Regions from separate parts of the Streptomyces sp. NPDC091416 genome, predicted to be linked through region 3. Evidence: riboswitches for the same ligand, from Rfam matches in the RefSeq annotation. Region 3 holds a riboswitch; each other region holds the start of a gene.

The links. Region 3 has a riboswitch for cobalamin ahead of ACIQMX_RS28070 (CbtB-domain containing protein). Riboswitches for the same ligand answer to the same signal wherever they lie in the genome.
Region 1: another riboswitch for cobalamin. It lies ahead of metE (5-methyltetrahydropteroyltriglutamate--homocysteine S-methyltransferase); the one in region 3 lies ahead of ACIQMX_RS28070 (CbtB-domain containing protein).
Region 2: another riboswitch for cobalamin. It lies ahead of ACIQMX_RS01180 (ribonucleoside-diphosphate reductase subunit alpha); the one in region 3 lies ahead of ACIQMX_RS28070 (CbtB-domain containing protein).
Region 4: another riboswitch for cobalamin. It lies ahead of ACIQMX_RS23130 (cobalamin biosynthesis protein); the one in region 3 lies ahead of ACIQMX_RS28070 (CbtB-domain containing protein).

Annotation. Positions count from the first base shown of each region.
Region 1 covers NZ_JBIVTU010000024.1:23,237-30,615, reverse strand. The annotation lists gene ACIQMX_RS39465 (hypothetical protein) at 1-94, shown strand, start outside; gene ACIQMX_RS39460 (aspartate/glutamate racemase family protein) at 532-1,170, opposite strand; gene ACIQMX_RS39455 (GNAT family N-acetyltransferase) at 1,233-1,595, opposite strand; gene panD (aspartate 1-decarboxylase) at 1,626-2,051, opposite strand; gene ACIQMX_RS39445 (helix-turn-helix domain-containing protein) at 2,431-3,111, opposite strand; partial or broken gene ACIQMX_RS39440 (IS30 family transposase) at 3,378-3,530, shown strand; gene ACIQMX_RS39435 (hypothetical protein) at 3,977-4,501, shown strand; cobalamin riboswitch at 5,021-5,237, shown strand; gene metE (5-methyltetrahydropteroyltriglutamate--homocysteine S-methyltransferase) at 5,400-7,379, shown strand, end outside.
Region 2 covers NZ_JBIVTU010000001.1:315,724-323,102, reverse strand. The annotation lists gene ACIQMX_RS01200 (family 20 glycosylhydrolase) at 1-1,012, opposite strand, end outside; gene ACIQMX_RS01195 (helix-turn-helix domain-containing protein) at 1,117-2,091, opposite strand; gene ACIQMX_RS01190 (hypothetical protein) at 2,173-2,385, shown strand; gene ACIQMX_RS01185 (ribonucleotide-diphosphate reductase subunit beta) at 2,391-3,407, opposite strand; gene ACIQMX_RS01180 (ribonucleoside-diphosphate reductase subunit alpha) at 3,407-5,785, opposite strand; cobalamin riboswitch at 5,920-6,055, opposite strand; gene ACIQMX_RS01175 (GNAT family N-acetyltransferase) at 6,097-6,609, opposite strand; gene mctP (monocarboxylate uptake permease MctP) at 6,726-7,379, opposite strand, start outside.
Region 3 covers NZ_JBIVTU010000010.1:172,314-179,692, forward strand. The annotation lists gene ACIQMX_RS28060 (glycoside hydrolase family 15 protein) at 1-1,519, shown strand, start outside; gene ACIQMX_RS28065 (histidine phosphatase family protein) at 1,580-2,173, opposite strand; adenosylcobalamin (AdoCbl) riboswitch at 2,298-2,391, shown strand; gene ACIQMX_RS28070 (CbtB-domain containing protein) at 2,437-2,652, shown strand; gene ACIQMX_RS28075 (CbtA family protein) at 2,682-3,449, shown strand; gene ACIQMX_RS28080 (GNAT family N-acetyltransferase) at 3,519-4,028, opposite strand; gene ACIQMX_RS28085 (tetratricopeptide repeat protein) at 4,101-4,457, opposite strand; gene ACIQMX_RS28090 (pirin family protein) at 4,600-5,565, shown strand; gene ACIQMX_RS28095 (hypothetical protein) at 7,191-7,379, shown strand, end outside.
Region 4 covers NZ_JBIVTU010000007.1:443,104-450,482, forward strand. The annotation lists gene cobN (cobaltochelatase subunit CobN) at 1-1,462, opposite strand, end outside; gene ACIQMX_RS23125 (cobyric acid synthase) at 1,483-3,024, opposite strand; gene ACIQMX_RS23130 (cobalamin biosynthesis protein) at 3,021-4,094, opposite strand; cobalamin riboswitch at 4,229-4,359, opposite strand; gene ACIQMX_RS23135 (hypothetical protein) at 4,522-4,770, opposite strand; gene ACIQMX_RS23140 (inorganic phosphate transporter) at 4,796-6,061, opposite strand; gene ACIQMX_RS23145 (class II aldolase/adducin family protein) at 6,298-6,966, shown strand; gene ACIQMX_RS23150 (hypothetical protein) at 7,096-7,379, shown strand, end outside.

The sequences.
Region 1 (7,379 bases), on a different contig from region 3:
CTACGCGGACCTGTCGGCCGAGGACCTGGCGACGGCGGGCCGGGTCCTGACCGAGGTCACGGCCCGGGCCAACGCGGTACTGGCCGGGGCCTGAGCCGCAGGTGGCACCGTCGGACGCCCGGTGCCGGGCCCGGCCGGGGACCGCTGGTGATCCCGGTGCCGGTCAGCCGACCGGTGAGGGCTCGGGCTCGGGCGGCGGCACCGGATCGGGGTCCGGCGCGGGCGGCTGCGGGATCGGATCCGGTGCCGGGCCCGGCGGCGTGGGCACGGGCGGCGTCGGCCCCGGACCGGGCGGAACCGGTGTCGGCTCCGGCAGCGGCTGGGGCGGCCCCGGAATCGGCCCGGGGGTGGGCGCCGGCGGAACCGGATCGGGGTACGGGTGAGTCATCTCGGGCCTCCGAACGGTCGGGGTGGATCTCCTCCACCGTCTCCCGGAGCGGCTGCCCGCGCCCGGCGAGTCCACACGTACGGGCTGCGGATGCACCGGCCGGCTCACGGTCCCACCCGGCCGGCCGTACGGAACCCCGGTCGTCAGCGCGCGGCCGCGACGGCCGCGGCGTCCAGCCCGGCCCGGGGGCTGGACAGGACGGGGATCCGGGTGACCGAACGGGTGACCGCGCCCGCCATCGAGACCTGGGCCAGCACGATCACATCGGCTTCCGTCACAGCGTCGGCCGCCGCCGCCACGAGATCCAGGTAGCCGTCATGGTCACCGGCCTCGAAGCGCGCCCAGGCGCCGTCGACCAGGACGGTGCGCACCTCCAGGCCCCGCTCCCCCGCCCGCTCGGCCTCCTCGGCGATCAGCGCGCGGGTCGGTTCCAGGGTGGCGTGGTGCGCCGCCAGGACGGTGACCCTCCGCGCGCGGACGGCGGCGGCAGCCATCGGCCGGTCGATGCGCAGGACCGGGATGCCGAGCCGCGCCCCGACGGACTCGGCGACCCCGCCGATCGTCGAACACGTACAGAGCACCGCGGTGGCACCCTCGGCGGCGGCACGGTTCACCAGTGCCTCGACGTCCCCCGCCACCGCCTCCGGCCCCAGCACGCCCGCGCGGTCGAGCAGGTCCTCGTACACGAGGTGACGCACGACGAGGCCGGGGTGGTGGGCGTCACGCAGCGCGTCGAAGACCGGGACGTGGACCGGGGAGGTGTGCAGGAGTGCGAGGCTCATCCGCGCCACGCTACCGACCGCCCCGGCCGCGCCCGGCAGGCGTCCACCAGCCGGAACAGCGCTCAGTAGAGCTCGGGACGGGTGGCGAGCTCCTTCTTGGCCCGCTCCACCAGCTCCGCCGGGGCCTCGGGGGCCTCGTCCGGGTGGCGCGATGCCCACTTGGCGGCGTACGGACACAGCGGGACGACGGGGACGCCCTCGCGGGCGGCCATGGAGTAGAACTCCTTGACCAGGGCGCCGGCGATGCCCTTCCCCTCGTGCTCCTGCTCCACGACGGTGTGCACGGCGACGAGCGCCGCAGGCACCCCGTCCAGCACGAAGTACACGATGACCCCGGCGGCCTCGCCGTCCACGTACGCGAGCAGCTTGCCCGCCGCCCGGTCGTCGCGGATGTCGGGACCTGCCTGCCCGGACTGCTCGGCCATGGCGAATGCTCCCTCGCTGTGCCAGGCGCTTCAGCGCGCCGCGGGGACGGCGTGCGGGCTGCGCTCGGTGTCGGAACCCGGAACGGGCGCGGAGGCGTCGGCCCCGAGCTCGACGATCCGGTTGCCCTCGTCGACATGGACGATACGCGGAACCAGCCCGCGCGCCTCGGCGTCGTCGACCTGCGCGTAGCTGATCAGAATGACCAGGTCACCCGGGTGCACCAGATGCGCGGCAGCCCCGTTGATCCCGATCACACCGGAGCCGCGCTCGCCCTCGATGACGTAGGTCTCCAGCCGGGCACCGTTGTCGATGTCGACGATGTGGACGAGCTCGCCGGGCAGCAGGTCGGCGGCTTCCATCAGCGCGGCGTCGACCGTGACGGACCCGACGTAGTGCAGGTCGGCCTGGGTGACGGTGGCGCGGTGGATCTTGGACTTGAACATCGTTCGTATCATTGAGGTACTCCTGGGCATCGGCTCCCTGCCTGCGTTTTTGCAGGTCAAGTGCTGTTCCCGCAGCTTACAACGAACCGCAAGTCCGGGTAGCTGTTGCCAGGTTTTCAGGACTGATGCTGACCACTTGCTGACTGACCTCAACGCCGGAGCCGGCGGCGGGCTGCGCCTGCGGCAGCTGAGCGCGCTGCCGGGAGCCGCACCGGAGCGGCTACCCCCTCGTCCTGCGGGTCGCACTCCCGGGCCACGGCCGTGCCAGAACCGCGCAGCACGCAGGGGCAGATGGCACCGGCCGGAACTCCTGGTCGAGTGAGCACGCCGGGGCAAGGCCCGAACGGCAACATGCCCGCGCCATCGACTCCGAAGTGCCCTTGCCTCCTGCTCAGCCGTCGTCGCCCGGAGCACCGCTCACGATGATCCTGCGACCGGTGACGCGTCGCGGTGAGAGCACCATGACGTGCTCGCGCTTGTCCCCCGCCCAGGGTGGCGAGAAGGCGGACTCCCTGAGCCGACGAGCGGCTTCCTCGTCCGCCACACCATGAACGGGCCCGACGAGCAGCACACTCCATCCTCTGCTGAAGGCGCCGTCGATGTGATCGGCCTCGAAGGCGATCTCTGTGCCGTCGGCCATGGCGAGGGAGGAATGCTCCGCCGTGCTGAACACGACCTCGCCGTCCAGCACCTGGTAGTTCAGCGGCAGCACGACCGGCCCGTCCGCACCGGACAGCGCCACCCTCCCCACGCCGTGGTCGCCGAGCAGAGCCCAGGAATCCGATACGTCGAGTTCCACCATTCGGGCTCGCCCAGCCGCTCTGGCCAGCCCTGCCGGCAAATCCCCGGCCGCGCCCGTCAGCTCCTCAACCGTAGTTTCGAGGGCGTTGGCCAGCCGGAGGAGAAACCCGATGCCAGGCGCTGCCGAGGAGTGCTCCTCCACGTACTCGATGTAGCCGGGCGCCGCAGCTGCGCGCAAGGCGACCTCCTGCCTGGACAGGCCGAGCTGCTCGCGACGCGTGGCAACACGCCGGCCGATGTCACCTCTCGCCGAATGCGGTTGTGAGGGCATCCCTGGAGCTCCCTGTCCATCGACACGTCGTACGAGTACAAGCCAACGCTAGCCAGAGCCGGAGCCACGCGCAGGACGGACTACACCCTGCGCGCCCCGACCGAACGGGCGCCGCGTCCAGGCTGCAGCCCGGCTGACCGAGCCGAAATGCTTGATGCGGGACCCGGCCTCACTCGCGCCGGGCCCCGGGAGCGACGTCCCGCACTCGTCGACCGCCGTCTCCCCTGAAACTCCCCCGCACCCCGCCCCGCACACAGGAACGGCACAACTCGCCCTGGCAGCGGCCGGCGAACGAACCGCTGCGTCAGTGCTTCCCGAGGGGCACCGATCTCTCGCGGTGGCCGTCCACGGACCTGGAGGCCGTCGCCATGAACAACCGGCGCCGCAAGCTCCTCGTTCGGCGGGCGCCGGCCGAAGTCGCCGACCCCGCGTCCGGCGCCGGCCTCTGCCTGATCGCCTGCACCGGCTGGGACCCGGCGCAGGCGAGTACCGCGACAACCTCGCCGGCTACGCCACCCCTCGCACCAAGCACTCCTCCGGCGAAAGCCCGTCGTCGCAGTGACGTTTTCGGCCACGGCTTCGCTTGGTTGGAGGAGGGACCGCCAGGTCCCCCGCCGGGCGTCCCGATGAGGCTCCCGGGAATGACGGCTGGGGGCTGAAGTGGGTTCGGGTGGGGAACAGAGGCGTACCTTGTCGGCCGGCGAAATGCGCGTGGGGGTGGCTGAGTTCGTGCGAAGGGTGACAGCGCGGAACCGCTTGCCCCTGGATTACTCGGTGGCGAGCCTCCGAGTGGTGGACCGCATCACCGATGGGCTTCGCGGGTTCCATCTCAGTAGCGACAACTAGCATCAGGAATGAGGTCAACATGGAAAGGGTCGACGAACTCCTCTCCATCACCGGTTGGCAATCCGAGCCGCAGGAGATCGACTGGAATGAGGTCGAGCGTAAGTTCGAAATATCCCTCCCGGTCGACTTCAAAGAAATCAGCGAACTTTTCGGTCACGGCGCCTTCAGCGGGTACCTGAAAGTGCTGCCTGTGAACGGAGCAGATCCGGAGGGGATGCTCGGGAGATGGAACTCAATGAGAGAGTGCGCGGATAAGACGCCCCTTTCCGGTCCGTTCGACCCGTACGAGGTGTTTCACGGAGAGATTGGCCTCATCCTCTGGGGTAATTCGATGACAGAAGCGCAGTACTTCTGGCTCGCAAATGCCTCGTCAAGCCCCGAGAAGTGGCCCATCGTTGCCAGAACCTCACCTCTCGACGATTGGCATCAGTTCGATGAGATTTCAACCTCGGAATTCATCTGCCGAATCCTCAAGGATCCAGAGTTCCGCCCTTTCTCGATTTCGAGAAAAGTCGAGCGCCCATTTTTTGAAGCCTACCGCTAGCCTCTGTCTTTCATAGCGAAAGATAGAGGTCAGGCCGCGATGCACTTTCGTAGCCTGCATCGCTGGTCAAGAAGTATGGATGAGGGTGTGGAGTTGCGCAGAAGGCAACTCCACACCCTCTCGGTGTACGAAGCCATGAGAACGTGTGAGAGCGGATAGAACACAAGAACCTTAAACGGGGGATGACTGTTGAGTATCGAATCCCTAGAGGATGCACTGCCGCGGCTGGGCGGCACATCGTCTTGAGGTTCCACCGCGCATCAACTGGCAAGAAATCTTCAATGGGTCGATGGCAACCGCATCCTGCTTCTCGGGCCGGCTGCGTTGAGTCTGGCGCACGACGTGGGCGGTCGATTTGCCGGACGGAGGCACGGTCTCCACCGGGTTCGAGAGGTGCTCGCTGCGAGCCGCGTTCAGTACGGCGTCCAGGGCGACGTCCTCGGCAGGTGTGTAGGCGGATCCCGCTCCCGTCACATCCCGGGATCTGGATAGCGACGTCCGAACAACCCTCGACCCTCTATGGTGGCCGGTGCAGCTGGTTCGCCCTGCCCGCCAGGCAGACGCGTCGCAAGAGGGAACCCGGTGGGAATCCGGGACTGCCCCGCAGCGGTAAGCGGGAACGATCGCCGTCATGAGCACTGGATCCGGTCGGATCTGGGAAGCGACGGCCAGTAGGAGTCTGCCCCGGCAGGCGCGCCCGCAAGTCCGAAGACCTGCCCGTTGCCCGTACGTGACCACTCGCGTACGGATATCCCGGTGACCTCGTGGGCGGGTCGGCGTACATACCAGACAGAGCCTCACGCCCAGGGCGTGCACGTGTTCCGTCTGGTTCGTCATCCCTTCGCGCCCGTGTCCTGTCTCCGGGATCTCAAGGAGTCGTCTCGCGAAGGAGATTTCCGTGACAGCGCAGCCCGCATCCGCGGCAGCACGAGCCACCGTGTTCGGCTACCCCCGGCAGGGTCCGAACCGGGAGCTGAAGAAAGCCACCGAGGGCTACTGGAAGGGCCGGATCACCGCCGACGTCCTCCGGCAGACAGCAGCCGAGCTGCGGCGGTCCAACTGGCAGGAATTGGCGGACATCGGCGTCCACGAGCTCCCCACCGGAGACTTCTCCTACTACGACCACGTCCTGGACACCAGTGTCATGGTCGGCGCCGTCCCGCAGCGGCACCGTGAGGCCGTCCATGCCGACGCGCTCGACGGCTACTTCGCGATGGCGCGCGGCACGCAGGACGTCGCCCCGCTGGAGATGACCAAGTGGTTCGACACCAACTACCACTACCTCGTGCCCGAGCTCGGCCCCGACACCGTGTTCAACGCGGACTCCACCAAGCAGGTCACCGAGTTCAAGGAAGCCCTCGCGCTCGGACACAGGGCCCGGCCCGTGCTCGTCGGCCCGGTCACCTATCTCCTGCTCGCCAAGCCCGCCCCCGGGGTGCCGGCCGGCTTCGAACCGCTCACCCTGCTCGACCGGCTCCTTCCGGTCTACGCGGAGGTCCTCGCGGATCTCCGAGCCGCCGGCGCCGAGTGGGTTCAGCTCGACGAGCCCGCCCTGGTCCAGGACCGCACCTCGGCCGAGCTGAACGCCGCCGCCCGCACCTACCGGCACCTCGGCGCCCTCACGGACCGGCCCAAGCTGCTCGTCGCGTCCTACTTCGACCGGCTGGGCGAGGCTCTCACCGTCCTGGCCAAGGCGCCGGTCGAGGGCCTGGCGCTGGACTTCACCGACGCGGCGGCGGCCAACCTCGAAGACCTCGCCGCTGCCGGCGGGCTCCCTGGCAAGCGGCTCGTCGCCGGCGTCGTCAACGGACGCAACGTCTGGATCAACGACTACGAGAAGTCCCTGGCAACCCTGGCCACGCTCCTCGGCCTCGCCGACCGGGTCGATGTGGCCGCTTCCTGCTCCCTGCTGCACGTCCCCCTCGACACCGCCGCCGAACGGGACATTGAGCCGCAGGTCCTGCGTTGGCTGGCCTTCGCCCGGCAGAAGACCGCCGAGATCGTCACGCTGGCCAAGGGGCTGGCCCAGGGCACCGGCGCGGTGACCGCCGAGATCGCTGCCAACCGCGCCGACCTCGCCTCCCGCTCCGACTCTCCCATCACCCGCGACCCGGCCGTACGGGCCAGGGCCGACGCCATCACCGACGCCGACGGTCGCCGCTCCCAGCCGTACGGGGAGCGGGCCGCCGCCCAGCGGGCGCACCTCGGGCTTCCCCTGCTGCCGACGACCACCATCGGTTCGTTCCCGCAGACCGATGAACTCCGCACCGCGCGCGCCGACCTGCGCGCGGGCAGGATCGACTCGGCCGGGTACGAGGAGCGCATCGAAGCCGAGACCCAGGAGGTGATCGCCTTCCAGGAGAAGACCGGCCTGGACGTCCTGGTGCACGGTGAGCCCGAACGCAACGACATGGTCCAGTACTTCGCGGAGCAGCTGACGGGGTACCTCGCCACGCAGCACGGCTGGGTGCAGTCATACGGCACCCGTTACGTCCGCCCGCCGGTCCTGGCCGGCGACATCTCCCGCCCCGAGCCGATGACGGTGCGCTGGACGACGTATGCCCAGTCCCTCACCGACCGGCCCGTCAAGGGCATGCTCACCGGACCGGTCACCATGCTCGCCTGGTCCTTCGTCCGCGACGACCAGCCGCTCGGCGACACCGCCCGGCAGGTAGCCCTCGCCCTGCGGGACGAGGTGAACGACCTGGAGTCCGCCGGCACCTCGGTCATCCAGGTCGACGAGCCCGCTCTGCGCGAGACCCTGCCCCTGCGCGCCGACGGCCATCCGGCCTATCTGGCCTGGGCGACGGAGGCGTTCCGCCTCACCACCAGCGGCGTACGGCCGGACACCCAGATCCACACCCACATGTGCTATGCC
Region 2 (7,379 bases), on a different contig from region 3:
CCTGGTTGATGAAGTCGGCGAAGAGGTCGTCCGGGGTTGCCGAGGCGCCGAACCGCGCGGTCGCGGCCGTCTGCAGCTGCGGATAGTTCGGGTACGAGGAGCCGATCATGTACTCGTCGGCGCCCATGTGCCAGGTGCGGGTGCCCCAGACCTCCAGGGCCTCGTCGACCATCGAGGTGTAGTACGCCAGCGCCTCGGGGCGTGAGATGTCCAGCCGGGGCGGCGAAGGGACGCCCTCCTTGTCCTTGAGCTGGAGCTCCGGGTGGTTCTCCAGGTAGGTGTCCATGTGGCCGGGGGAGTTGATCTCCGGCACCAGGTCGATGTGGTACTTCTTCGCCATCGCGACCAGGGCCCGCACCTGCGGCTTCGTGTAGTAGCCCCAGAACGCCGACCCGGGGTCGACATCGCTCCTGACCTTCGCCTCGATCCAGAGCTGGTTGAGCTTCTGCGAGGCCATGTCCTTCATCAGCCGCTCGAACCAGGGCAGCGACACGTTGATGTAGCAGGCACACACCCCGACCCCGCGCTCGCGGTACGCGGGCACGTCGGTCGCCGAACCGCGCGCGGCCCGCCCGTCGCCGTTGAGCAGCTGGAGCACCGTGCGTGAACCGTAGAACACACCCGCCGACGTCGCGGCGGTGACCGTGACCCGGTCGCCGACGTCGAGGCGGTAGCCCTCCGCGCCCAGCGAGCCCTTCAGGGACGGGTCCTGGCGCAGCACGATGTCACCGGCGCGGGCCCTGCCCCGCGAGACCGGGGCCTTCCCCGCCAGCTCGCCCGCGAACCGCGCCGCGTCGGCCGCCGTGCGCTGCTCGCGCACCCCGTCCAGCACGATCCGCGCCCGGTCCGTGAGGGTGAACTCCCCCTCACCGGCCTGCCACTGCCGCAGCGACGGCAGCACCTCGGGCGGCGGCGCGGCGGCGGCCGCGTCCTTCGCCGAGGCGCTCTGCAGGGGCAGCAGAGTGGCGGCGAGCGCGGCCACCACGGCCCCGATGGTCCTTCGTTTAGCCATCCGGATGTCCATGCGCCCGACCCTGTCGCGTCGCCGGCGGCCCGGTCCATGGACAGGTGAAGGAAACGGTTGGACGAATGGTCCGACGTAATTCCTGCGAACGATCAGGCGACTTCGGTCAGTTCGACCGGGCCGCGGAAGGTCCGTCGGTATGCGTTCGGCGTGGTTCCCAGGGAGCGTACGAACTGATGGCGGAGTGCGGCGGCATTGCCGAAGCCGGTCTGCCCGGCGATCGTATCCATCGTTTCATCGGATGTCTCCAGGAGGTGCTGCGCCAGGAGCACCCGCTGGCGCAGCAGCCAGCGGTACGGCGTGGTGCCCGTCTCCTGCTGGAAGCGGCGGGCGAACGTGCGCGGTGACATGTGCGCCTGGGCGGCCAGCTGTTCGACGGTCATCTCCTGGTCGAGGTGGCGCTCCATCCAGGCGAGCGTGTCGCCGACCGTGTCGCAGCGGGTGCGGGGCAGCGGGCGCTGGATGTACTGCGCCTGGCCGCCGTCACGGTGCGGCGGCACCACCATGCGGCGGGCGATGGTGTTGGCGGTGGCGGTCCCGTACGCCTGGCGGACCAGATGCAGGCAGGCGTCGATCCCCGCGGCCGTGCCCGCCGACGTGATGACCGGGCCCTCGTCCACGTACAGCACGTCCGGCTCCACGATCGCGCGGGGGAAGCGGCGCGCCAGCTCGTCGGCGTGGCGCCAGTGGGTGGTGCAGCGCCGCCCGTCCAGCAGGCCGGCCGCGCCCAGCACGTACGCCCCCGAGCAGACGCTCAGCACCCTGGCCCCGCGGTCCACGGCCCGCCGCAGCGCCTCCAGGACCTTTTCCGGGTACTCCCGGTCCACGAAGTGGGTACCGGCCGGGACGGCGATGAGGTCGGCCTCCTCCAGGCGGTCCAGGCCGTGGGGGGTGGTGATGGTGAACCCGGCATGGGTGCGGAGCACCGGGCCCTCGGCGGAGACCACGGCGAAATCGTGCACCGGCAGTCCCTCCTCGCTGCGGTCGAGTCCGAACACCTCGCACAGGACCCCGAGTTCGAAAGGGTTCACATCGTCGAGCAGCAGGGCGGCCACGTTTTTCAGCATGACCTCAGTGTGGCAGTAATTCGATGCTCCATGACAGTCCTGCCACTGCCGCGATCGGCCCGGACCGGCGAGAGTAGAGGCATGAACACATTCCTGAACTTCCTGGGCATATCCGCTGTTTTCGCTCTCGTCCTGCTGCCGGTGCTGGCCGGTATCGCCCGCGAACGCCGCATCGACCGTGAACTGAGGGAGGCGGAACGGGCCCGGAGCGCCGAACCCCCGCGAACGGCGGACGCCGCACGGCCGGTGAGGGCCGCACGGCGTCCGTACGTCAGGAGCTGGGCGAGGATCTGAACGGCCTAGAAGTCGTCGTCGAAGCCGACCGTGCCCTCGACGGCCACCTGATAGGCGGACGGGCGGCGCTCGAAGAAGTTCGTCAGCTCCTGGACGCCCTGGAGCTCCATGAACGAGAACGGGTTCTCCGAGCCGTACACCGCGGGGAAGCCCAGCCGGGTCAGCCGCTGGTCCGCGACGCACTCCAGGTACTGGCGCATCGACTCGGTGTTCATCCCGGGCAGGCCCTCGCCGCACAGGTCCCGGCCGAACTGCAGTTCCGCCTCGACGGCCTCCTTCAGCATGTCGGTGACCTGCTGCTGGAGCGCGTCGTCGAAGAGGTCGGGCTCCTCCTTGCGGACGGTGTCCACGACCTCGAACGCGAAGTTCATGTGCATCGTCTCGTCACGGAACACCCAGTTGGTGCCCGTGGCGAGGCCGTGCAGCAGCCCGCGCGAGCGGAACCAGTACACGTACGCGAAGGCGCCGTAGAAGAACAGCCCCTCGATGCACGCCGCGAAGCAGATCAGGTTCAGCAGGAAACGGCGGCGGTCCGCCTTCGTCTCCAGCCGGTCGATCTTCTCGACCGAGTCCATCCACTTGAAGCAGAACTGCGCCTTCTCGCGGATCGACGGGATCTCCTCGACCGCGTCGAAGGCGGCCGCCCGGTCGTCCGGGTCGGGCAGGTAGGTGTCCAGCAGCGTCAGATAGAACTGGACGTGCACGGCCTCCTCGAAGAGCTGCCGCGACAGGTACAGCCGCGCCTCGGGGGAGTTGATGTGCTTGTACAGCGTCAGCACGAGGTTGTTGGAGACGATCGAGTCGCCCGTCGCGAAGAACGCGACCAGCCGGCCGATCATGTGCTGCTCGCCCGGCGAGAGCTTGGCGAGGTCGGCGACGTCGGAGTGGAGGTCGACCTCCTCCACCGTCCAGGTGTTCTTGATCGCGTCCCGGTAGCGCTCGTAGAAGTCCGGGTAACGCATCGGCCGCAGGGTCAGTTCGAAGCCCGGGTCCAGCAGGTTCTTGTCGTTGGTGGAGCTCATTACTGGCAGGCCTCGCAGGACTCGGGGTTTTCGAGGGAACAGGCGATCGCGTCCGCGTCGGGCGCGGGTGCCTGCTCGGGGATCGGGGCGGCGGACGCCGCACGGGCGATCCGGGTCGCCGGGCGGGAGCGCAGGTAGTACGTCGTCTTCAGCCCCTGCTTCCAGGCGTACGCGTACATCGAGGAGAGCTTGCCGATCGTCGGCGTCTCCAGGAACAGGTTGAGCGACTGGCTCTGGTCGAGGAACGGCGTACGGGCCGCAGCCATGTCGATCAGTCCGCGCTGCGGGATCTCCCACGCCGTGCGGTACAGCGCCCGCACCTCCTCGGGGATCCAGGCGAAGCCCTGCACCGAGCCGCTCGCCTCGCGCAGCGCCTCGCGGGTCCGCGCGTCCCACACGCCGAGCTGCTTCAGCTCGTCCACCAGATACGCGTTGACCTGGAGGAACTCACCGCTGAGCGTCTCGCGCTTGAACAGGTTGGAGACCTGCGGCTCGATGCACTCGTACACACCCGCGATCGAGGCGATCGTCGCCGTCGGCGCGATCGCCAGCAGCAGCGAGTTGCGCATCCCGGTCTTCGCCACCCGGGCCCGCAGCGCGTCCCAGCGCTCCGGCCAGTTCAGCTCGGTGTCGTAGTGGTCCGGGTGCAGCACACCGCGGGCGGCACGCGTCTCGGACCACGCCGGCAGCGGGCCCGAACGCTCCGCGAGGTCGCAGGACGCCTCGTACGCCGCGAGCATGATGCGCTCGGAGATCTTCGTCGACAGGGCGCGGGCCTCGGGCGAGTCGAAGGGCAGCCGCAACTGGAAGAAGACGTCCTGGAGGCCCATCGCGCCCAGGCCCACCGGCCGCCAGCGGGCGTTGGACCGGCCTGCCTGCTCGGTCGGGTAGAAGTTGATGTCCACGACCCGGTCGAGGAACGTCACGGCGGTACGGACGGTCGCGTCGAGGCGCTCCCAGTCGATCGCGCCGCCCTCGACGAAGGCGCCGAGGTTGACCGAGCCCAGGTTGCAGACGGCCGTCTCGCCGTCGTCGGTGACTTCAAGGATCTCGGTGCACAGGTTCGAGGAGTGCACGACCCGGCCCGGCTCGGCGGTCTGGTTCGCGGTCCGGTTGGAGGCGTCCTTGAACGTCATCCAGCCCTGGCCGGTCTGCGCGAGGGTCCGCATCATGCGGCCGTAGAGCTCACGAGCCTGCATGGTCCTGCGGGCCAGCCCCTTGGCCTCCGCCGCCCGGTAGGCGGCGTCGAACGCGTCGCCCCACAGGTCGACCAGCTCGGGCACGTCGGCCGGGGAGAACAGCGACCAGGTGCCGTCCGCGTCGACCCGGCGCATGAACTCGTCGGGGATCCAGTGCGCCAGGTTGAGGTTGTGCGTACGCCGCTGGTCCTCGCCCGTGTTGTCGCGCAGCTCCAGGAACTCCTCGATGTCCGCGTGCCACGTCTCCAGATAGACGGCGGCGGCGCCCTTGCGCCGGCCGCCCTGGTTCACCGCGGCGACCGAGGCGTCGAGCGTCTTCAGGAACGGCACGATGCCGTTGGAGTGCCCGTTGGTGCCGCGGATCAGCGAACCGCGGGCGCGGATGCGGGAGTACGAGAGGCCGATGCCGCCCGCGTGCTTAGAGAGGCGCGCCACCTGGTGGTAGCGGTCATAGATCGAGTCCAGCTCGTCCAGCGGGGAGTCCAGCAGGTAGCAGGAGGACATCTGCGGGTGCCGGGTGCCGGAGTTGAAGAGCGTGGGGGAGGAGGGCAGGTAGTCCAGCCGGCTCATCAGCCCGTACAGCGCGGCTACCTCGTCCAGAGCGCGCGCGGAGTTGTCCTCGGCCAGACCGGAGGCGACCCGCAGCATGAAGTGCTGCGGGGTCTCGATGACCTGGCGGGTGAGAGGGTGGCGCAGCAGGTAGCGGCTGTACAGGGTGCGCAGGCCGAAGTAGCCGAAGCGGTCGTCCGCGCCGTCGGCGAGCGACTGGGCGACGATCGCGTCCAGGGCGGCGGCGTGGAGGGTCACGAACTCGGCGGTGCGGTCGGCGATCAGGCCCTCGCGGTGACCGACGGCGACCGATGCGGAGAACGAGGTCGCGCCCTGCCCGGCCGCCTCGTCCGCGATGGTGCGGGTGAGGAGGCGGGCGGCGAGCCGGGAGTAGGCGGGGTCCTCGGAGATCAGGCCCGCGGCGGCCTCGGTGGCCAGCGAGCGCAGCTCGGCCTCGTCCGACCGGGCGTTGCGGCCGCGCAGTGCTGCGGCGGCGACGCGTCCGGGGTCGGTGTCGGGCAGGTCGGCGGTGAGGTCGGTCAGGGTCCGCAGCAGTGCGGTTCCCGGTCCGTCGCTCGTGCTTCCCGTTGATTCGGCCGCTGAAACCGGACCGGCTGGCGCGATGGTCACGCGGTGCTCTCCCTCGCTCGGCTCGGGGCCTCGGTGGAGCGGGGGGCGGCCGGGCGGAGCGCGCCAGGGCAGCGCTCCGTGCGGCGTCCACCGGCCCATCCACGAGGCCCGGACGTCTGGGCATCCGGATCGGACGAGCCGGATGCGCTGTCGGCAGGACCTCGGACTGGAGGTGCGCAAAAGGCACCGAACATACCGTTGCGGGACAGTTCCGGATTCGCACCGGATTTCCCTGCGGCGACAGCGAGCACGAGCATACATGTGGGGGCTGCCGGATGCGGCAGCCCCCACATGTTGTGTCGTGCCTGCGCTCACGCCGCAGGGCGAAGCTCCAGACGGAACGTCAGCAGCGTCAGACCGGCGACGGGGCTCCAGTCCCTCTCCGGTGTGCGGACGAAGCCGAGGCGCTGGTAGATCCGGTGGGCCCCGTGCATCGCCGGCTGCGTCGACAGGACGATCCCCGTGACCCCCGCGGTACCCCGTGCGCGGTCGATACAGGCCCGTACGAGCGCCTCCCCGGCTCCTGCGCCCCGGGCCTCGGGGGAGACCGCCAGGGTCCGGAATTCCGCCTCGTCCGCCGCGGCGATGTCGGCCCACGGGTTGCCCGGCGGGGCGTAGGTGACCCCGCCCAGGACATGGCCCCGCGCGTCGGCGGCCACCAGCACCTCGGCCTCGGCGGCCCGGCGGGGGACGTCGCGCAGCTGGACCAGGTACGGGTCGTCGGCGCCGAGGTCCAGGAGGCCGTCGCCGAGGTAGGCCCCGGCGGTGATCTCGCCGAGGAGTGCGTGTTCGGCGGGCTCGATCGGCCGGATCGTCATGTCCATGGGGGCAGTCTGCCGCACGGGCGGGCCGTGGCCGCAAGCGGATATCGGGGGTACGGGAACGGGCCGCCGCGCCCCTCCGGGGAGGAGTGCGGCGGCCCGCTCACGCATGCCGTCGGTCAGTGGCCGCCCGGAGCACCGGCGGTGGCCGGCGGCAGCTCGGTCTTCACGCCCGGGTCGCCCGCGTCCGCGGTGTAGTCGCCCGGGGAGGTCTCGTCGATGCCGGCGGGCGCCTTCACGGCGTTCAGGACGAACGTGAGGACGACGACGACCACGACGTTCAGCACGAAGGCCGTCAGACCGATGTAGCCGATCTCGCCGAGGCCGGGGATCTCCTTGGAGGACCCGCCGAAGTGCTTCTGGGTCGGGCTGGCGACCCCGTACGCGGCGAGGGTCCCGTACAGCATGCCGACCGCCCAGCCCGCGAGCAGCGCCCAGCGGTGGAACCACCGGGTGAACAGTCCGCCGACCAGGGCCGGCATCGTCTGGAGGATCCAGATCCCGCCGAGCAGCTGGAAGTTGATCGCGACCGTCTTGTCCATGGTGAGGACGAAGGCGAGCGCGCCGACCTTCACCAGCAGCGACACCAGCTTGGAGACCTTGGTCTCCTGCGCGGGGGTGGCGTCCGGCTTCAGGAAGTCCTTGTAGATGTTGCGGGTGAACAGGTTCGCCGCGGCGATCGACATGATCGCCGCCGGCACCAGGGCGCCGATGCCGATCGCGGCGAAGGCCACGCCCGCGAACCAGTCGGGGAACATGTTCTCGAACAGCTG
Region 3 (7,379 bases):
CCGGGGCAGCATGGCGTTCGAAGGAGAGATCGCTCCGCGCTTCGACTACGGCCGCGCACCGCACGAACTGCACATCACGGAGCGCGGGGCCCTGTTCACCTCACCGGACGTGAATCTCGCCGTCCACGCCGTCCGCGAGCCACAGGACGAGCGGCTGCTGAACATCCTCTCGGGCGACAACGACCTCCAGTTCAACCTGTCCCTGCGGGCCGGCCAGCAGCGCGGCCTGGTCATGGAGTCGTCCCCGGACGGGCCGCCGCACGAGGTCTCCGTGGCGGAGTTCGAGCAACTCTTCGACGAGACCGTCCAGTTCTGGCGCTCCTGGCTGGGCCAGTCGACTTATGCGGGCCGGTGGCGGGAGGCGGTGGAACGCTCGGCCGTGACGCTGAAACTCATGACGTACGCCCCCACCGGCGCCCTGGTGGCAGCCCCCACGGCGGGCCTGCCCGAGCAACTGGGCGGAGAACGCAACTGGGACTACCGGTTCACCTGGATCCGTGACGCGTCGTTCTCGGTGTACGCGTTGCTGGGCCTGGGGTTCAGGGAAGAGGCCAGGTCGTTCATCAGCTGGCTGCACGACCGCGTGAAGGAAGAGGCCGGTCACGAGGGCGGCACCGGGCCCCTGAACATCATGTACCGCGTCGACGGCTCCTCCGATCTGGTCGAGGAGAGCCTGGAGCACTGGGAGGGCTACGCCGGCTCCGCCCCGGTCCGCATCGGCAACGGAGCGGCGAGCCAGCTGCAACTGGACATCTACGGTGAGGCGCTCGACAGCATCTACTTCGCGCATCAGCACGGCATGCACCTCGACACGCGGGGCTGGGCCGCGCTGCACACCCTTCTCGACTGGCTGGTCGATCACTGGGACCAGCCCGGTGAAGGCCTGTGGGAGACCCGCGGCGGCAGGAAGGACTTCACCTACGGCCGAGTGATGTCCTGGGTGGCCTTCGACCGCGCCGTCCGTATCGCCACCGACGACGGCCGTCCGGCGGCCCGCGGCCGCTGGGTGGACGCCCGTGACACCATCTACCAGCAGGTGCTCAACCGGGGCTGGGACCCGGCGAAGAAGGCCTTCGTCCAGCACTACGGCGACGACGTGCTCGACTCGTCCCTGCTGCGCATGCCGACCGTCGGCTTCATCACGCCGGACGATCCGATGTGGCGGACCACGCTGGACGCGATGGAACACGAACTGGTCAGCGACAGCCTCGTCTACCGCTACAACCCCGAGGCCTCGCCCGACGGGCTGAGCGGGTCGGAGGGAACGTTCTCCCTGTGCACGTTCATGTACGTCGACGCCCTGGCGCGGGCCGGACGCACCGACCAGGCCCGGCTGGTCCTGGAGAAGATGCTCACCTACGCCAACCATCTCGGCCTGTACTCCGAGGAGATCGCCCTGACGGGGCGTCAACTCGGTAACTTCCCGCAGGCGTTCACCCACCTCGCCCTGATCGACGCCGCCATCACGCTGGACGCGAGGCTCAACGCGGCGCGCGGGGGCCGGCGGGGAAGGGCGTGAAGTCCCACGCGGGGAGTATCCGTCCCCGCCGGCGCGGTGACCGGCGCTTCCGGGCCACCGTCACCGCATCCCCGCCTCCGGTACGAGCGGACGGCCGCAGCGCAGGTTCCACCGCCCCGACCTGCCGCTGAGCTCCGTCACCGTCAGTGGTGCCACGTCCAGTCGCCAGAACGCCGGTGGCGGGAGGGCCAGAGCGCGGACGACCGCGGCCCGGATCACGGCAGGCTCGACCACGCCCAGGACCCGGCCCGGGCCGTCCCCGGGCAGGGAGTCGAGCCACGCGCCCACACGGCCGCAGAGTTCCAGCAGCGACTCGCCCCCGTGCGGAGCGGCTTCCGGGTCCGCGAGCCAGGCCGCCACGCCGTCCGGCTCGTCCGCGCTCACATCGGACAGCCGCGCACCCGACCAGCGGCCCATCTCCCAGTCACGCAGGGCATGTTCGGTCTCCGTCCGCAGCCCCAGTGCCTTTGCGGTGCCGTTGCAGCGGAGGGACGGTCCTCGCACCCACTGGTCCGCGGCCGGGACCGAGCCGGCGGCGGCAGCAGCCCGGGCCGGCCGGAGTCCGGAGCCGTCCAGGGGTGCGTCACCGGCGAACCGGGCCTCGCGCAGCGCCCCGTTCATCCCCGGTGAGATCAACATCACCCGTACCGTCATACCCGCCCTCAACTCCCTGAACAGTGGCCCCGAGGCCAAGCACACCATGGCATCCAGGGCCCTGCGGCCCGCCCGCGGGCACCATGGCGGCCGTCACGCCCAAGCGGTATGGTCGCGACGACACGACGAGGGTGTGACGGAAGTCCGGTGAGAATCCGGCACGGTCGCGCCACTGTGAACCCGTACCCGTACGGGAAGTCAGACCCAGCACCCTCGTCTCAGGCACCACGATCGGGACGCGTGTTCCCTCAGGAGGTTCTGCCATGGCACAGAGTGCTGCCCCCGCCACGGTCACACCCGCCATCACCCCCATCTCGCTGAAGGCACTCGCCCCTTGGGCGGTCTTCTTCGGCGTCGTCATGCTGATCCTGCTCTACTTCGTCGGCGCCGAGCAGGGCGCCACCGCGCTCATCTCGGGCGAAGGCGTGCACGAGTGGGTCCACGACGGCCGTCACCTTCTCGGTTTCCCCTGCCACTGATCCATCCGGCTGATCCAGGGGAATCCCTCATGAACTCCATATCTGTCAGAGCTCTGCTGGTCCGCGGCATGCTGGCCGGCCTCGTCGCCGGTGCGTTCGCGCTTGCGGTGGCGTACTTCCTCGGCGAGTCGCGCGTCGACGCGGCCATCGCCCTCGAAGAGGCGCACAGTCACAGTCACGACCACGGCGGCGAGGAACTCGTCAGCCGGGGCATGCAGGCCACCGGCGGCCTCGCCACCGGTGTGCTCGTCTTCGGCGTCGCCGTCGGCGGCATCGCCGCACTGGTCTTCTGTTACGCACTCGGCCGGCTGGGCCGCTTCGGCCCCAGAGCCACTGCCGCGCTGATCGCGGGAGCCGCCCTGCTGACCGTGTACATCGTTCCGTTCCTGAAGTACCCGGCGAATCCGCCGGCCGTCGGCAACCCCGACACCATCGGCGAACGCACCACGCTGTTCTTCCTGATGGTCGCGCTCAGCGTGCTGCTGGCGGTAGCCGCCGTGATCCTCGGCAGACGGCTCGCTCCGCGCCTGGGCAACTGGAACGCCACCATCGCCGCCGCTGCCGGCTATGTGCTGGTCATCGGCCTCGCCTATGCCTTCCTGCCCTCCTTCAACGAGGTCGGCAAGGACTTCCCGGCTTCCCTGCTGTGGGAGTTCAGGCTGGCCACGCTCGCGGTGCAGGCCACGCTGTGGACGACCTTCGGGCTCGTTTTCGGCTACCTCACCGAACGGCTGCTCACGCCGGGACCGGAGGCGGTCACGGGCGGGAGCGCGAAACGGCCGGTCACGGTCGGCTGAGTGGTCCGGCAGGGCCCGCCGGGGGAGATCAGGCCTCCCCGGCGGGCCCTGCCGCGCAGGGACGGCGGCTCACGCCTGCGCGGCGGGACCGTCCCAGTCGATCCGGTAGTACCTCAGCAGCGCGTCCTCCTTCACGAGGCGCATGCCTGCCGCGGTCATGACGTTCTGGGAGGCGATGTTGTCGAGGTCGGCGTCCCCGTGCACGGACGCGATGCCCTGGTCGCGGGTGAACCGCAGGAGCGCGCGGAGCGCCTCGGTGGCGTACCCCATGCCCCGCGCGGACGGCACGATGCCGTAGCCGATCGTCACGTGCCCCTTCTCGTCGGGCGCTCCGTGGAACCCGGCTCCGCCGATCAGCACACCGTCCTCGCGGCGCCGTACGTCGTACGAACCGTAGGGAGTCGGGTCGCCGGTCCCGGCACAGGTCTCCAGGAACCGCTGCGCCGCCCGCATCTCGCCCGGCAGAGGATAGTCGGGAGCCCAGCGAGCACCGTCGGCCGGTTCTCCCGCCGCCACCCGCTCGGCGTCGGCAACGGTCATCGGGGAGAGGATCAGCCGCGGCGTGTCGAGTGGGGTCATGCTCTGTGGGGTATCACGCGGTGCGGCCGGGCCGCACCCGCATATCCGGGTGCGGCCCGGAGCGCCCGGCGGTCAGGAGCCACCGGCCGGGGTGAATTCCCCGGACAGCGCGGCCGCCATCCGCAGCTGCGTGTCCGCCTCGGCCTGCCGGCCCTGACGCTCCAGCGTGCGGCCGAGCATCAGCCGCGCGTACTGCTCGACCGGGTCGAGTTCCAGCACCGTACGCAGCTCCGTCTCGGCCCGGACGAGGCGCGCCGAGTGGTAGTAGGCCCGCGCCAGCAGCAGCCGCGCCGCGACCTGCTCCGGCACCTCCTCGACGAGTCCGCCCAGGATCCTGGCCGCGATCGTGTACTCCTTCGCGTCGAAGAAGAACTGAGCGCGCTCCCAGCGCTCGGCCGCGGTCCCGAACTCGTAGTAGGTGTCGCTCATGTGACCTCCTCGGTCGAGGGTGCCGCCGGGCCGCTCCCGTGCGTATCCACCCGCCACAACACCGATAGGTGGTTTAACATTCCACTAAATATTCGGCGTGGGTGCCACCCGCCCGGAGCCGGACGGGAATAGGTTGGCCGCCATGAGCAATCTCGATCGCCAGGCCGCACTCTCCGTCTGTGGAGGGCGGGGTTTCGTCGTCGCCGAACCCGTACGCGAACTTCTCACCCCGCGCCACGTCCGGCTCGGCGAGTCCACCGAGGTCCGCAGACTGCTGCCCAATCTGGGCCGCCGCATGGTCGGCGCCTGGGCGTTCGTCGACCACTACGGCCCCGACGACATCGCGGACGAACCCGGGATGCAGGTGCCACCGCACCCCCACATGGGTCTGCAGACGGTCAGCTGGCTGCACGAGGGCGAGGTCCTGCACCGCGACAGTCTGGGCAGCCTGGAGACGATCCGCCCGCGCGAGCTCGGCCTGATGACGTCGGGCCGCGCGATCAGCCACTCCGAGGAGAGCCCCCGGCCGCACGCCGCGCTGCTGCACGGAGCGCAGCTCTGGGTCGCTCTGCCCGATGCCCACCGCACCGTCGAGCCGCACTTCCAGCACCACAAGGACCTGCCGGCCGTCACCGCCCCCGGCCTCACGGCCACCGTGATCCTCGGCAGCCTCGACGGCGCCACCTCGCCCGGGACGGCGTACACCCCGATCGTCGGCGCCGACCTCGCCCTGAGCAGCGGAGCCGAGGCCCGCCTCCCGCTGGACCCCGACTTCGAGTACGCCGTCCTGTCGATGTCCAGCGAGGCGGAGGTCGACGGCGTCCCCGTGCTGCCCGGCTCGATGCTCTACCTCGGCTGCGGCCGCACCGAGCTCCCTCTGCGTGCGGAGTCCGACGCGGGGCTGATGCTCCTGGGCGGTGAGCCCTTCGAGGAGGAGATCGTCATGTGGTGGAACTTCGTGGGCAGGAGCCAGGAGGACATCGCGCGGGCCCGCGAGGACTGGATGAGCGGTGACCGGTTCGGCGCCGTGCGGGGCTACGACGGTGCGCCGATTCCCGCTCCGGCGCTGCCCGGCGTGCCTCTGAAGCCGCGTGGGCGTGTGCGCTGAGCTGCGGATCATCGTTTGCGCGGAGTGCGGCTTCCTTTTCTGGGGGTGAGCCGTGTGGGGGTAGGCGTGCAAGCAGGTCGAGACCGCTCTGGACGGAGCTCGCTGCTGGGCGGGGCTATCTCATCTGTGCCAGCGTGTTTCCGCGTATGCCAGGAAGGATGCTGACTTGGGGTGTCAGTTAAGTTCGATCGCCGGCCGGGGTGCTAGCCCCGGGCGCTCCTGGGTGAGCGTGGCTGCGGCCCAGCAACGTCAGGCGCTTGCTCCTCGGGCCGTCATCGTTGCCACGGGGCCCGTCTAGAAGACGGCGTGAGGAACCCGGTTCGGGTGCGCGGGGAAACCTCACCGAGGCCCGACGCGGTTGTGCATGGAGAAGTCGAGCACGGCGCCGTCGGCGGCGAAGGTCGGCCGGGATCTGGGGCAGCAGAGAGCATGCCAAGTCACCTCGAGGGCCGCCCCGCAGGCGCCGTGTCGATTCCTTCCAGCGATTCCGCGAGTAGAGAAGGCTCTAACGAGCTCGTGCACGGTTAGTGGTGGGATGCCGAAGGCCAGGGCGAGGTCTCGGTGCTTACATCTGCCAAGCCAGGATCCGGTCTGCGGTCTGTTGCTGGGACAGTAGGCCCGGCGATGGCTTGGATGGTGTCATCCATGTGCTCTCGGCGACCGAGGTGGCATGCCAGTGCTCGCCAGTTCTTCAGGTGGGCGATGCCGTGTTCGACCCGGATGCGGTGTGAGGAGTGAGCTTTGCGCTGCCTCTCGTGCATCTCCTCGTACTAGTCGGGGGCGTTCTTTTTGCACTTGCGGTGCGGGGCGTCACGACGCGTCCGCCGGTTTGTGCTGCGAGTCCTTGGTAGCCGGCAGCGGCAAGGATCTCGACCGCTGGACCGTCGGCCGGGAACCTGACCAGCCCCAACTCGCGGGCGTGGGTGATGTCCGCGCGACTTCCGGGTCTGGTCGGGCTGCAGAACAGCAGTCGCCCGTCCCCGTCGGTGAAGACCATGGCCTTCACGGCGGGCAAGGGTGCGCTCGTTGCCCCACCCGCGGTATGCCCGGGCCTAGCCCAGAAGCACCCGTACCGCGTGGCCGTGGCCGAAAGCTGCCGTCCTGCCGAAATCCCACGAACAACAGAGAACACGGCACTCACTTCCGTGCCGTGAGTCATAGAGATCAACTGGCTAAAACCGTACGGAGTGCGGCAGGCTTTTCTCGTTACTGCCCAAAAGGATCCACCTTCCGTGCCCGCCGTAGGGATTCTGTGGGCATGCGACTTCATCTGCTGCGATGGTTTCTTGACCCTGTCACCAGCTTCGCTGCCTTCCGGCAGGGCATCGCAAGTCACGGAGAGGAATCGTTCGACGTGGCCTGGCGTCGTGCGCGGGTGGAACGTTTTCCCGACGAGGCCCTCTATCGGCAACACGGCCACGCGCCCGAATCCCACCCGGCAGAGCGAGATGGCACTATACGTCGATCGGACAAGTGGCCGAATTGACATGCGCTGCGTTCTGGTCGCTTCATTCTGGCCGGGGAGATGGAGGAAAACCTGCCATCCTCATGAAAATGATCCGTGTCGACAGGCTGTGTCAGAAAGAATCAGACGGTCATTCCCTAGGAAGCTGGGAGAGCGAATCATGCCCGATGCCACTGAGCTAGCTTTGATCACTGCTTCGCTTCCAGCCGCGCTGACTTTCGTCTTCCAGCGCGTCGAACGCCTCCTCAGCTCCCGTGGTGCCGAACCCGAGGCCGACATTGTCGTACCCGACGCCCTGACCGGAACGTTGCAGTTGCCGCTGCAACCCGACCACGCCCTCCTAGACCAG
Region 4 (7,379 bases), on a different contig from region 3:
CCAGGTAGTGGTGCGAGGGCGGCATGTCGGGATCGTGGTAGATCGCGATGGGGTTCTCGCCGAACCCGCGCGGCGGCTGGATCAGCACCACCACGTTCCCGAATTGGAGCGAGGCGAGGACGATGTCGTCGCCGTCCACGTACAGCGAGCCCGGCGGCTCGCCCCAGTGCTCCAGCATCGAGTCGCGCAGCCCCGGCTCCAGCTTCGCGAACCACTCCCGGTAGTCCGCCAGGGGCACCCGCGCGGGGGCTGCCGCGAGCTGCTCCTCGGTCAGCCACTCCACGTCGTGGCCACCGGCGTTGATGAGGCGGTGGATGAGCTCGTCGCCGTTGTCCGGGTGTTCCGCGACCCCGTACCCGGCGTCGCGCAGCGCGTCCAGGACACGGACCGCGGAGGCGGGTGTGTCCAGGCCGACCGCGTTGCCGACACGGGAGTGCTTGGTGGGGTAGGCGGTGAAGACCAGGGCGAGCTTCTTCTCGGCGTTGGTCTTGTGCTTGAGGACGGCGTGACGCACGGCGATCCCGGCGACGCGGGCCGCACGTTCGGGGTCGGCGCGGTACACCGGCACCTCGTCCGGGCCCTGCTCCTTGAAGGAGAACGGGACCGTGATCAGCCGTCCGTCGAACTCCGGGATGGCGACCTGCATCGCCGCGTCCATGGGGGACAGCGCGGCGTCCGACGCGTCCCACGCCGCCCGCGAGGACGTCAGGCACAGCCCCTGCAGCACCGGAACGTTCAGATCGGCGAGCGCGCCGATGTCCCAGGCCTCGTCGTCGCCCCCGGCGGAGGCGTCCGACGCGCGGGTGCCGCCGGCCGCGAGGACCGTGGCGACCAGGGCGTCGGCCCGGCCGAGGAGCTCGTACAGACCGGCGTCGGCGCCGCGCAGCGAACCGCAGTACACGGGCAGGGCGTTGGCGCCGCGCGCCTCGACGGCGTCGCACAGCACGTCGACGAACGAGGTGTTGCCGGAGAGTTGGTGCGCCCGGTAGAAGAGCACGCCGACGGTCGGGCGGCCTTCGGTGAACGTACGGCTGCCGTGCAGCCCCCACTCGGGCATCTTCTGAGGTCCGGCGAAGCCGTGCCCGGTCAGCAGGACGGTGTCGGAGAGGAAACGGGCCAGTTCGACGAGGTTCCCCGGGCCGCCCTCCACCAGGTAGCGCAGCGCCTCGGCGACGACGCCCGCCGGTACGGACGACTCGGCCATCAGCTCCGCGTCCGGCACGGTCTCACCGCCGAGCAGCACGGTCGGGATGCCCGACGCCCTGAGCGCGGCGAGGCCGTCCTCCCAGGCGCGCCTGCCGCCCAGCAGGCGGACCACGGCGACGGAGGAGCCCTCGATCAGTGCGGGCAGCTCCTCCCGGACGTCGATCCGGGTCGGGTTGCCGATCCGGTAGGGCGCGCCCGACGCGCGGGCGGCGAGGAGGTCCGTGTCGGCGGTCGACAGCAGCAGCACGGTGCTCAGCGGGGCGTTGAGTGGGGCGTTCATGCGCGTGCTCCAGGGGCTCCGGGGGCGATGAAGGGAAGTCCTGCCGGTGCGCCCGACTCGATGAGTCGCCACAGCGCATCGGTGTCCGCGTGTTCTTCGATCAGGTCGCCGAGGCGGTCGAGCTGTTCCTCCCGCAGCGCGGCGAAGCAGGTGTCGGGGGCGGGCACGAAACGGCGGCCGGCGGCCTGCGCGATCTCGGTCAGGAAGCGGCGGCGGAAGGTGTCGCTCTCCAGCGAGCCGTGCCAGTGGGTGCCCCACACGGCGCCGGACCGGCAGCCGTCCAGGCGCTGTCCCCGGCCGTCGGTGAGGAAGGGTTCGCCGCCGCGCACGTCCGCGACGCCGTGGTGGATCTCGTACCCCTCGACCGGGGCGCCGAGGGCCTCCCCGGCCGGGCGGGCGAGGGTCTTCTCACGGTCGAACCGGATGCGTACGGGCAGCAGGCCGAGCCCGTCGACCTGCCCGGCGCGCGACTCGACGTCGTCCTCGATGTGCTCGCCGAGCATCTGGTAGCCGCCGCAGATGCCGAGGACCGGGCGGCCTTCGGCGGCGCGCCGCAGCAGTGCGTCGGCGAGCCCGCGCTCGCGCAGCCAGCCGAGCGCCTTCACGGTGCCGCGGGTGCCGGGCACGATGACGAGGTCGGCGTCGTGGAGTTCCTCGGCGCGGTCCACGAACCGTACGACGACGCCCGGTTCGGCGGCGAGCGCGTCCACGTCCGTGAAGTTCGACATCAGCGGCACGGCGCACACGGCGATGCGCAGGATGTCCTCGCCGTGCGGCGGCGCGACGGCCGACTCGCGTACGGCGCCGCGCAGCGAGACCCGCAGGCCGTCCTCCTCGTCGATGCCGAGGCCGTGGGCGAAGGGCAGCACCCCGTACGTCGGACGTCCCGTCAGATCGCTCAGCATGTCCAGGCCGGGCTCCAGCAGCGAGACGTCGCCGCGGAACTTGTTGACCAGGTAGCCGGCGATCAGCGCCTGGTCCTCGGCCGAGAGCAGCGCCGTCGTACCGAAGAACGAGGCGAAGACGCCGCCGCGGTCGATGTCGCCGACGACCACCACCGGGAACCGTGCCGCCCGTGCGATGCCCATGTTCACGATGTCCGTGCGCCGCAGGTTGATCTCGGCCGGACTGCCCGCCCCTTCGCAGATCACCGCGTCATACGTGCCCCGAAGCTGCTCCAGGCAGTCCACGACGGTGGACAGCAGCGATTCCTGCCGGCCGCCGTGGTAGCCGCGGGCGCTCATCTCGCCGACCGGACGGCCCATCAGGACGACCTGGCTGGAGCGGTCGCTGCCGGGCTTGAGCAGCACCGGGTTCATCAGCGCGGTCGGCTCCACCCGGGCGGCCTGCGCCTGCATGGCCTGGGCGCGGCCGATCTCGGCGCCCTCGCGGGTGACGAAGGAGTTGAGCGACATGTTCTGCGCCTTGAACGGAGCCACCTTCACGCCCCGGCGCACCAGCCAGCGGCAGATGCCCGCCGTGACGACGCTCTTGCCCGCGTCCGATGTGGTGCCGGCGACCAGCAGTCCGCCGCTCATGTCGGTCTCCGTCCTGAGATTAGGGATCCTGCGAGTCGGGATCCCGGGAGCTGATTTCCCGCGATTCGAGATCCTGGGAGTCCGGATCCGTGGGTGCGGGCGCCGGTGGTGCGGGCCTCCGCGATCCTGCGTGCCGCGAGCCCCGCGCCGAGCCGGGCCGCCACGCTCACGCCGAGGGCCAGCGCGCTCACCCGGCGCGACAGCCGTACGGCCCGCTCGATGTCGGCGGGTTCCACCGCGCGGCCCGCCTCCCCGTTGAGGACGGGGCGGTGCTCGACCCGGCCGCCGTAGGCGAGGGTCCCGCCGAGCCGCACGCCGAGCGCGCCGGCGAACGAGGCTTCCACCGGGCCCGCGTTGGGGCTCGGGTGCTTGGCCGCGTCCGCCCGCCACGCGCGGACGGCTCCCCGAGGACGCCCCCCGGCGGCCACGGCGAGCAGGGCCGTCAGCCGGGCGCCCGGCCAGCCCGCGAGATCGTCGAGGCGGGCCGAGGCCCAGCCGTAACGCAGGTAGCGGGGCGACTTGTGACCGACCATCGCGTCGAGCGTGTTGGCGGCCCGGAACCCGACGAGACCGGGGACCCCGCCCAGAGCGCCCCACACCAGGGCGCCGACCACGGCGTCCGAGGTGTTCTCGGCGACGGATTCCACGACGGCGCGGGCGATCTGCGGACCGTCCAGGGACTGCGGGTCGCGGCCGCACAGATGCGGCAGCCGCTCCCGGGCCAGGCCGAGGTCCCCGGCGGCGAGCGCGCCGCCGATGGAGCGGGCCTCGCGGCCCAGGGACGTACCGCCGACGACGGACCAGGTGGCGGCGGCGGTCAGGGCGACGGACGCGACGGGGTGGCGGCGCAGGGCGCGGGAGGCCAGCGCGGCACCCCCGGCAGCGCCTCCGGCGCAGACCAGGGTGTGCAGGGCGCCCCACCCGCGGTGGTCGCGCCACAGACGGCGTTCGACGCCTGCCGCGGCCCGCCCGAAGGCGGCGACCGGGTGCCCCCTGCGGGGGTCACCGAGCAGCAGATCGCCGATCAGACCGGCCGTGGCGCCGTACGCGAAGATGCGATCGGCACGCACGGTTCAGCCGGCCGTTGCGCCTCGAAGGACCTCAGGACCTGTTCTGCGTTGCACAGGAAGGGACGCACGGCAGCCGGGCATGGCGATATGTCCTCACTCAGGGTCCGCGCCCTGGTTCGACGTGACGGCGACGAGAGTCTCCTGGCTTCCGGATCCGCAGTTACCCCGGCCTTCCAGTCCGCTTGCGTGGACCGTGACTTCCGTGGTGGGGACTGCTCCCCGGTGACAGTGGCGGGACCGCGCCGGATTCGCACCGGCTTCCTCTGCTGTCGCCGTAATGGCTCCGGCAGTCCACCACGCTCCGCGAACGCCCGTCAACTTGCCGTTGACCTGCGACGGCGCAGTGTGCGCAGACGCACATCGGGCCGGACACACCAGAGGTGCGTCCGGCCCGATACGGGTGGGAGTGGTGGGGCTCAGGCGGTGATCAGGCGACGATCAGGTAGATGCCGTAGGCCACGGCCGCGGCACACAGTCCGAAGCAGACGTACGCGCCGACGCGGGCCGGCACGACCGAACCGCCCGCCGCCGGACCGTCCGCCGAGCCGCCCTGTGCGGCCGGTCCGGGCTGCTTGGAGAGTCCGACGATGCCGAGGGTGAAGAGGCCCACCAGTGCGACGGTGGCGACGAGGGAGACGCCGAAGACGGTGCCGAGGGCTGCCCAGTCGATGTTCATGGGGATCTGTCCTTAACCGAGGCTCTTAGACCGTGGCGGGTCGGGCCGGGTCGGCGACCGGCCCGGCGGGGGCCGGGATGGTGGCCGTGAGGTCGTGGGGCTGAGCGGCCGCCGCGGTGGGCGGCGGGCTGACGGCCGCGATGGCCTGGGTGACGACGCCCGCGGGCTCGGCGTCCTCGCCGGCCGGGGCGACGTCGTCATGGCCGACGGGCTTGCGCCGCGACAGCATCCAGATCGCACCGGAGCCCGCGACCAGCAGCGCCGCGACGACCACGACACCCCAGGTGCCCTGCTTGGTGAGGAGCTCCGCGCCCGCGCCGACCAGACCGGCGGCCGGCAGGGTCAGGCCCCAGGCGACGAACATCCGCGTGGCGGTGGACCAGCGGACCACACCGCCCTTGCGGCCGAGGCCCGCGCCCATGACCGCGCCGGAGCACGACTGGGTCGTGGAGAGCGAGAAACCGAGGTGCGAGGAGGCCAGGATGACGGTGGCCGCGCTGGTCTGGGCGGCGAATCCCTGCGGCGGCCTCAGCTCGGTCAGGCCGCTGCCCATGGTGCGGATGATGCGCCAGCCGCCCAGGTAGGTGCCGAGCGCGATGGCGAGGCCGGCGGCGACGATGACCCAGACCGGCGGGTTGGCGCCGGGGGAGAGGACGCCGCCGGTGACCAGGGCGAGCGTGATGATGCCCATGGTCTTCTGCGCGTCGTTGGTGCCGTGCGCGAGCGACACGAGCCCGGCCGAGGCGATCTGGCCGGCGCGGTACCCCTTCGCGGTGGCCTTCTCCTGGGCGCCGCCCGTGACCTTCCCGCCGATGCGGTACGTCAGCTTGGTGGCCAGCAGCGCGGCCAGACCGGCGACGACCGGCGCGGCGACCGCGGGGAGCAGCACCTTGGTGACGACGGTGCCGCCGTCGACCGACGACCAGCCCGCGGACATCACCGCGGCGCCGATCAGGCCGCCGAACAGTGCGTGCGAGGAGCTGGACGGGAGGCCGACCAGCCAGGTCAGGAGATTCCACAGGATGGCGCCGACGAGCGCCGCGAAGATGACCTCGGTTCTGAGCCCGTCTTCGTTGATGATCCCGCCGGAGATCGTCTTGGCGACCTCCACCGACAGGAACGCGCCTACGAGGTTGAGAACGGCGGACATGGCCACCGCTGTCTTGGGTTTGAGTGCGCCGGTCGAGATGGTGGTGGCCATCGCGTTGGCGGTGTCGTGGAAACCGTTCGTGAAATCGAACACTAGAGCTGTCACGATCACAATCGCGAGCAGCAGCGTGATGTGTTCCATTTACCCAGGCAATCGTTCGACGTCAGTGGCACGTGGACCGTAGGCAATCTGGGTGAACGGAAGATGAACTGGGCAGGGCGTTGTGGTGACCCCAACCGGAGTGCCGCCGCCCTTTTCGTCCGTCGGCTGACGGCGGGATTCCGGTACGGGCCGGTGTGGGCCCGGAATCCGGCGTCCGGGATGGTCGTTGGGGGAGGGGTGGCAGAGTGCCGCTCATCCGTTGAAAGGATCTTCGTATGAGCGACGAGTGGCGGGATTCGATCGAACAGGCCTGGGGTGCGGTCGTCGCCACCGCCCGCCGGACGGCCTCCGAGGGACTCGTCGTCGGCACCTCGGGCAACGTCTCGGCGCGGGTCGGCGGGACCGTTCTGGTCACCCCCAGCGGAGTGCCGTACGACCGGCTCCGTCCCGAGGACCTGACCGGCGTCGATCTGGGGGGCAAGCAGATCCTCGGCACCCTGGCTCCCACCAGCGAACTTCCGCTCCATCTCGCGGTGTACCGGAACACCGAGGCCGCTGCCGTGGTGCACACCCACGCGGTGCACGCCACGGCCGTCTCCACGCTGGTCGCCGAGGTGCCGTCGGTGCACTACGCCGCAGCGATGCTGGGCGGTCCCGTCCGGGTCGCCGCCTACGCCCGCTACGGCACGGACGAACTGGCCGAGAACATGCTCACGGCCCTGCGCGGCCGCACCGGCTGCCTGCTGGGCAACCACGGCACGGTCACCTATGGCGCCTCCCTCGACGAGGCGTACGACCGCACGGCCCAGCTCGAATGGCTGTGCCGCCTCTGGCTCACCGCGAGCTCGCTGCCCGGCCGGACCCCGGCCCTGCTCACGCCGGAGCAGCTGAGCGACGTCGGCGAGGCGCTGAAGGGCTACGGCCAGCCGCGCGGAGACCGGTAGGGGACCCGGTCGGCGTGGAGACACGGGTAAGGAACCCGGCCCCCGCGGAGACCGGTAGGGGGCCCGGCCGGCGCACCGGACGGCCCCCGCCCACTGGCAGCGTGCGGCGACGCCCCGGAGACTGAAGCCGTGCGCCCCGCTACAGCAACGGCAGCAGCCGTCACCACGATCCTCGGCGTCGGCGCGGCCGCGGTCGCCGCCGGCCGGTACGCCGGCGACGTCGCCCTCAAGGCACCGTCCGGACGCCCCCTCCCCGCCGACCGCCGGCTGACCGTCCACGCGACGGCGGCCGGGCAGGTCACCCTCACCCGGTCCTTCACCTCGCTCCGGCCGGGCACCTACGGGCTGGTGGGCGACGACGTCCACGCCGTCGTGGGCCCGGTGATCGACCAGGCCCACGAGGCGGCCGACAC